2 regions of the Streptomyces sp. CA-210063 genome follow, and region 2 is predicted to be linked to the other one. Evidence: riboswitches for the same ligand, from Rfam matches in the RefSeq annotation. Region 2 holds a riboswitch; the other holds the start of a gene.

Region 1 (3,401 bases), 2.0 Mb from region 2:
CGCAGAAGGGGGCGACGCCGGCGCAGGTCGAGGAGTTGTCGGCCGGACTGGAGAACTGGGCGTCCGTCCTCACACGGGACCTGCGCGACGTCACCCCCACCGGCACCGGCCTCCACGACGGCCCGGGTACGGGCTCCCGTCCCGCCCCCGGCACCGACCTCCGGCACGGCCCCGGCACCGGCGCCTCCGGCGGCCTCGGTGCCGGGCTGGCCGCCGTGGGGGCCCGGCTGCTCCCCCGTTTCGAGGTGCTGCTGAGCCATCTGGACCTCGACGCCCGGCTCGCCCGCGCCGACCTGGTCATCACGGCCGAGGGCGCCCTCGACCACCAGACCCCCCGCGGCAAGGTCCCCGCCGAGGTGGCCCGCCGCGCCAAGCGGAACGGCCGCCCGGTCCTCGCCCTCGCGGGCACCCTGGGCGAGGGGGCGCACGAGGTGCCGGGCGTGGACGCGTACACCGGGATCCTGCCCGCGCCGATGGCTCTCGCCGAGGCCCTGGTCCGCGCGAGCGAACTCCTCACGGACGCCACGGAACGGGCCCTGCGGATGATGGTGCTGGGCGCGCGGGTGACGGCGGGGATCAGGACCTGACACCGCCGGCCGGGGCGAACGACGGGATCAGGGCCGAGGTCGACAGTGCGCGTCAGCGGATCAGACGGCCGGCACGCAACGCCCGTCCTCCGTACGGTAGTTCCACTTCGCGCCGTCCCGCACGAGCTCCTTCACCGCGCCGACGAACCGCTCCACGTGCTCGTCGGGCGTGCCCGCCCCGAAGCTCACCCGGATCGCGTTGAGGGACCGCTCGCCGGGCGCGGCCTCGGGGGCGCCGCACTCGCCCTGGGTCTGCGGGTCGCCGCCGAGGAGGGTGCGGACCAGCGGGTGGGCGCAGAAGAGACCGTCGCGGACGCCGATGCCGTACTCGGCGGAGAGGGCGGCGGCGAAGTGGGAGCTGTTCCAGCCCTCGACGACGAAGGAGATGACGCCGACGCGCGGAGCGTCGTCCCCGAAGAGCGAGAGGACCCGGACCTCGGGCACCTCGGCGAGACCGGCGCGGACGGTGTCGATCAGGTGCTGCTCCCGGGCGACCAGCGTCTCGAACCCGGCCTCGGTGAGGGCCTTGCAGGCGGAGGCGATGGAGTAGGCGCCGATGACGTTGGGCGAGCCGGCCTCGTGCCGGGCGGCGGTCTGGTGCCACTCGACGTCCACGCCCCCGTCCGTACGCCGGCTCACCTTGCGGCTGGCGCCGCCGCCCGCGAGGTACGGGTCGGCCTCGCGCAGCCAGTCGGCGCGCCCGGCGAGCACGCCGGACCCGAACGGCGCGTACAACTTGTGCCCCGAGAAGGCGACCCAGTCGACGTCCAACTCCTGTACGGATACGGGGTGGTGAGGCGCGAGCTGGGCCGCGTCGAGCACGATCCGCGCGCCGTGCGCGTGCGCGGCGGCGGCCAGCTCGCGCACCGGCCAGATCTCCCCGGTGACATTGGAGGCACCGGTGACGCACACCAGCGCCGGCCCCTGCGGGTCGCGCCCGGCGAGGGCGGCCTCCAGAGCGGCCACGGCCTCCTCCGGCGTACGCGGCGCGTCCAGGTACGTCACCCGCGCGTTCCGCCACGGCAGCAACGAGGCGTGGTGCTCGGTCTCGAAGACGAAGACCTGGCAGTCGGCGGGCAGCGCGGCGGCGAGCAGGTTCAGCGAGTCGGTGGTCGACCGGGTGAACACGACCTGGTCGTCGTCCCGGCAGTCCAGGAACTCCGCGACGGTCTTGCGGGCGTTCTCGAAGAGGTCGGTGGACAGCTGCGACAGGTACCCGGCACCCCGGTGCACGCTCCCGTAGTACGGCGCGTACGCCGCCACGTCGTCCCACACCCGCTGCAGCGCCGGGGCGCTGGCGGCGTAGTCGAGCGCGGCGTAGGTGACTTCGCCGCCGGTGACGAGCGGGACGGTGACATCCCGGCCCAGAACGGGCAGCGGGGCACAAACGGACCGGTCGGCGGCAAGCGTGGAGACAGACATGGGGAACTCCCGTGAAAGCAGGCGGAATCGCCGTGCCGGACGGCATGTCGACGGCACAGGGAACACCGAAAAGAGTGAAAGGGGAAACGCGGAGGCGGGGCTCTGCGGCCCTATCGCATTCGCTTGCTCACGGAAGGCTCCCTCGAAACCGCGCTTGCCGTAGACCTCGCTGCCTACGACCCGGTCTTCACCCGGGGCACCCCGCCACGGACGGAGGGTTGCCGGACAGCCAGCCGGGGCTTTGGGCTGTCACTCATGACCTGCCGAAAAACGTACGTGAAGTGATCGCCACGCCGCAACTTCTGTCCGGATGGCGGGATGCCGGGCGCCTTATGGCTCGGGAGGTTCGGTTGGGTGGCGCGTGCGGGTGGGTGGGGGTTGTTCGCGCAGTTCCCCGCGCCCCTTTAGGGGCGCGGGGAACTGCGCGACCAGCCACACACAACCCGCAGCGCACCACCGGCCCCAGCGCTACACGTTGGTGGCGACGACCCACCGCTCAAGAACTCTCCGCGCCGCCCCGGAGTCGATCGACTCGGCCGCCCGCTCCATGCCACCCCGCAACTGCTCCGCCAGGGACGCGGACGTCGGCTCCAGTGCCACCAGCGCCGCCGCCGAGTTCAGCAGCACCGCATCCCGCACCGGCCCCGTCTCGCCGTCCAGCAACCGCCGTGCGACATCCGCGTTGTACGAGGAATCGGCCCCCCGCAACGCCTCCACCGGCACCAGGTCCAGCCCGACGTCGCGCGGGTCGAAGGCCTCCTCGGTCACCTTGCCGTCCCGTACGACCCACACCCGTGACGTGGCGGTCGTCGTCAACTCGTCAAGGCCGTCATCACCCCGGAAGACCAACGACGAGTTGCCGCGCTCGGCGAAGACGCCCGCCATGATCGGCGCCATCCGCGGATCGGCGACACCGACCGCCTGGGCGCGCACCTTCGCCGGGTTCGCCAGCGGCCCCAGCGCGTTGAAGACGGTCCGGATGCCCAACTGCCCGCGTGCGGCGGCCACATGACGCAGCGCCGGGTGGAACTTCACCGCGAAGCAGAAGGTGATCCCGGCCTCCTCGGCGACCTCGGCCACCCGCTTCGGCGTCAGCTCCAGATTGACGCCGAGCTTCTCCAGCACATCGGACGCGCCGGACGCCGACGACGCGGCCCGGTTGCCGTGCTTGACGACCTTCGCGCCCGTACCGGCGACGACGATCGACGACATCGTGGAGATGTTGACCGTCTTGGCGCCGTCCCCGCCCGTACCGACGATGTCGACGGTCTCGCCCGACACCTCGATCACATGGGCGTGTTCGTACAGCGCCTCGACGAGACCGGTGATCTCCTCGACGGTCTCGCCCTTGGCCCGCAGCGCCACCACGAATCCGGCGATCTGCGCGTCCGT
Region 2 (3,401 bases):
CCGCGTCCAACGTCTTCAGACCATCGCCGGTGTTGAGTACAACCGTGGTCAGCGAGGGGTCGAGAACCCCGTCCTCGATGAGCTTCTTCGTGACGCCGACGGTCACACCACCCGCCGTCTCCGCGAAAATGCCCTCGGTCCGCGCCAGGAGCTTGATCGCCTCGACGACCTGCTCATCGTTCACGTCCTCCACGGCCCCACCCGTACGCCGAGCGATGTCGAGCACATACGGCCCGTCCGCCGGGTTACCGATCGCGAGCGACTTCGCGATCGTGTTCGGCTTCTGCGGCCGTACGACGTCGTGCCCCGCCTTGAAGGCCACCGACACCGGCGAGCACCCCTCCGCCTGCGCACCGAAGATCTTGTACGGCTTGTCCTCGACGAGCCCGAGCTTGATCAGCTCCTGCAGACCCTTGTCGATCTTCGTGAGCTGGGAGCCGGAGGCGATGGGGACGACCAGCTGGTCGGGCAGCTGCCAGCCGAGCTGCTCGCAGATCTCGTACGCGAGGGTCTTGGAGCCCTCCGCGTAGTACGGCCGCAGGTTGACGTTCACGAAGCCCCAGCCCTCGCCGGCCGGGTCGCCGATCAGCTCGGAGCAGAAGCGGTTCACGTCGTCGTAGTTGCCCTCGATACCGACGAGCTCGCCGCCGTAGATGGCGGCCATGACGACCTTGCCCTGCTCCAGGTCGTGCGGGATGAACACGCAGGACCGGAGGCCGGCGCGCGCGGCGGCGGCGCCGACGGCACCGGCGAGGTTGCCGGTGGAGGAGCAGGAGAGGGTGGTGAAGCCGAAGGCGCGGGCGGCCTCCAGGGCCTGGGCGACGACGCGGTCCTTGAAGGAGTGCGTCGGGTTGCCGGAGTCGTCCTTGATGTACAGACCGCCGGTCACGCCCAGCTCACGCGCCAGGTTGTCGGCCTTGACGAGCTGGGTCCAGCCGGGGTTGATGTTCGGCTTGGTGGCCACGTCGGCGGGGACGGGCAGGAGGGGCGCGTACCGCCAGATGTTCGCGGGGCCGGACTCGATGCGCTTGCGCAGCTCCTCCGTTTCGTATGCGGAGTAGTCGTACGCGATCTCCAGCGGCCCGAAACACTCCTCGCAGGCGAAGACCGGTCCGAGGGGGACGCGGTGACCGCACTCGCGACAGCTGAGCGCGGCGGCGGGGCCGAGGTCTACGGTGGAGGTAGCCGAACCGGTGGTGGTGTCGGTGGTGCTTGCAACAGTCTGCGCAGCCATGTGAGGCGAGGCCCTTTCTCCTCATCTTCCTCACGACGCACTTCGCCGTGAGACGGATTTGGCACCTTCCCGAGCCGGGAGCCTCGCGGTGCGATCGGCAGTGATCGTCACGAGACCGGCTGGAGGGTTGCCGGGGCTTCAACGGGCCGTATCCCTCTGCCCCTCTGGATGAGCGGTATTTGGTTGTATACGCGGACGAGCCATGACATGTGATGGTCACCAGCGTTGTCCAAGACTGTAACCGAAGGCCAGGACAGTTGAGGAAGCTGTCCGAACCGCGAGATGAACGCAGAGGAGCCGCGCACTGTGCTGAAGGAAGTCGAGCGCTGGCTGAGCACCCGCTCCTGGTCCATGTCCGACCGCCCGCTCCACAAGATCATGGCTGCCAAACGAGCCACGGGCCGGACGGTCAGCGTCGTCCTGCCCGCGCTGAACGAGGAGGAGACGGTCGGCGACATCGTCGCGATCATCCGTCATGACCTCATGCGGCAGGTTCCGCTCGTCGACGAGATCGTGGTCGTCGACTCCGGTTCGACCGACCGTACGTCCGAGGTCGCCGCGGCGGCCGGGGCGAGGGTGGTCCACCGTGACGAGATCCTGCCCCGCCTCCCGGCCCTGCCCGGCAAGGGCGAGGTGCTGTGGCGGTCCTTGTTGGTGACGACGGGCGACATCGTCTGCTTCATAGACGCGGACCTCAAGGAGTTCTCGTCCGACTTCGTCTCCGGGATCGTCGGCCCCCTGCTGACCGACCCCGGCGTCGACCTCGTCAAGGCGATGTACGACCGCCCCCTCGGCTCGGCGGCCGGCCAGGGCGGCCGGGTGACGGAACTCATGGCCCGCCCCCTGCTCAACATGCACTGGCCCCAGCTGGCCGGCTTCGTCCAGCCCCTCGGCGGCGAGTACGCGGCCCGCCGCTCCCTGCTGGAACAGCTGCCCTTCCCGGTGGGCTACGGCATCGAACTGGGCATGCTGGTCGACGCGCTCCACCTGGTCGGCCTCGACGCCCTCGCCCAGGTCGACGTCGGCGTCCGCAAACACCGCCACCAGGACGGTGCGGCCCTGGGCCGTATGTCCGCGGCCATTTACCGCACCGCGCAACTCCGGCTGGCCCGGGGCCACCTGATCCGTCCCGTCCTGACGCAGTTCGAGCGGGGGGCGGAGGGCTTCGAGCCCCGTACGTATTCGGTGGATCTGGAGGAGCGGCCGCCGATGGTGGAGATCGCGGAGTACGTGCGACGAAGGGCCGCGTGATCGAGGAGGGTCGTGGGGTTGTCTGGCGGCTGCGGGTGAGTGGGGGTTGCTCGCGCAGTTCCCCGCGCCCCTAAAAGATCAGGCCCCTGCGGGCCTGAAAGACGACGGGGCTGCGGGCCGAAAAGCCAGGGGCGCAGCCCCTGCTTTTCAGGGGCGCGGGGAACTGCGCGATCAGCCACGACGGACTCGCACCCGCCGTCCCACACGCACCCCCCACCCCTGTAGGCGCTCCTGTATACGGCCGAACCGTACGTTTGACCGGTTCGGCCGCTGGCTAGGGTGAGCCGTATGGCATCAACGCACGGCGCGCGCATCCTCGTCGCCTCCAACCGAGGCCCCGTCTCGTACGCGCTGGACGAGAAGACCGGCGAACTCACGTCCAAGCGCGGCGGGGGCGGACTGGTGTCCGGCCTCTCCGCGATCGACTCGGAGGCAGGCGCGGTCTGGGTGTGTTCCGCACTGGGCGACGGCGACCGCGAGGCCGTACGACGCGGGGTCGGCGAGCCCGGCGTCCGCATGCTCGACATCCCCGCCGACGTGCACCACGACGCGTACAACGGCGTGGCCAACTCCACGCTGTGGTTCGTGCACCACATGCTCTACCAGACCCCACTGGAGCCCGCCTTCGACGCGGAGTTCCGGCGCCGGTGGGCGTCGTACGAGACGTACAACCACGCCTTCGCCGAGGCGCTCGCGGAGGAGGCGGCGCAGGGCGCGGCCGTGCTCGTCCAGGACTACCACCTGGCCCTGGTCCCCCGGATGCTGCGCGCACTCCGCCCCGACCTGCGGATCGGCCACTTCTCGCACACCCCGTGGGCGCCGGTCGACTACTTCCGGCTGCTGCCCGACGACATCGCCGCGCAGGTGCTCGGCGGGATCCTCGGCGCCGACCGGGCCGCGTTCCTCACGCAGCGGT

Evidence for each region. Region 2 has a riboswitch for S-adenosylmethionine ahead of thrC (threonine synthase). Riboswitches for the same ligand answer to the same signal wherever they lie in the genome.
Region 1: linked by a shared signal. The riboswitch ahead of JIX56_RS34235 (aminotransferase class V-fold PLP-dependent enzyme) and the one ahead of thrC (threonine synthase) in region 2 are both predicted to bind S-adenosylmethionine.

The regions. Positions count from the first base shown of each region.
Region 1 is NZ_CP102512.1:7,842,171-7,845,571, reverse strand. It holds gene JIX56_RS34240 (glycerate kinase family protein) at 1-587, shown strand, start outside; gene JIX56_RS34235 (aminotransferase class V-fold PLP-dependent enzyme) at 648-2,009, opposite strand; SAM riboswitch class IV at 2,155-2,270, opposite strand; gene trpD (anthranilate phosphoribosyltransferase) at 2,478-3,401, opposite strand, start outside.
Region 2 is NZ_CP102512.1:5,866,274-5,869,674, reverse strand. It holds gene thrC (threonine synthase) at 1-1,234, opposite strand, end outside; SAM riboswitch class I at 1,253-1,409, opposite strand; gene JIX56_RS25655 (glucosyl-3-phosphoglycerate synthase) at 1,541-2,485, shown strand; gene JIX56_RS25650 (alpha,alpha-trehalose-phosphate synthase (UDP-forming)) at 2,774-3,401, shown strand, end outside.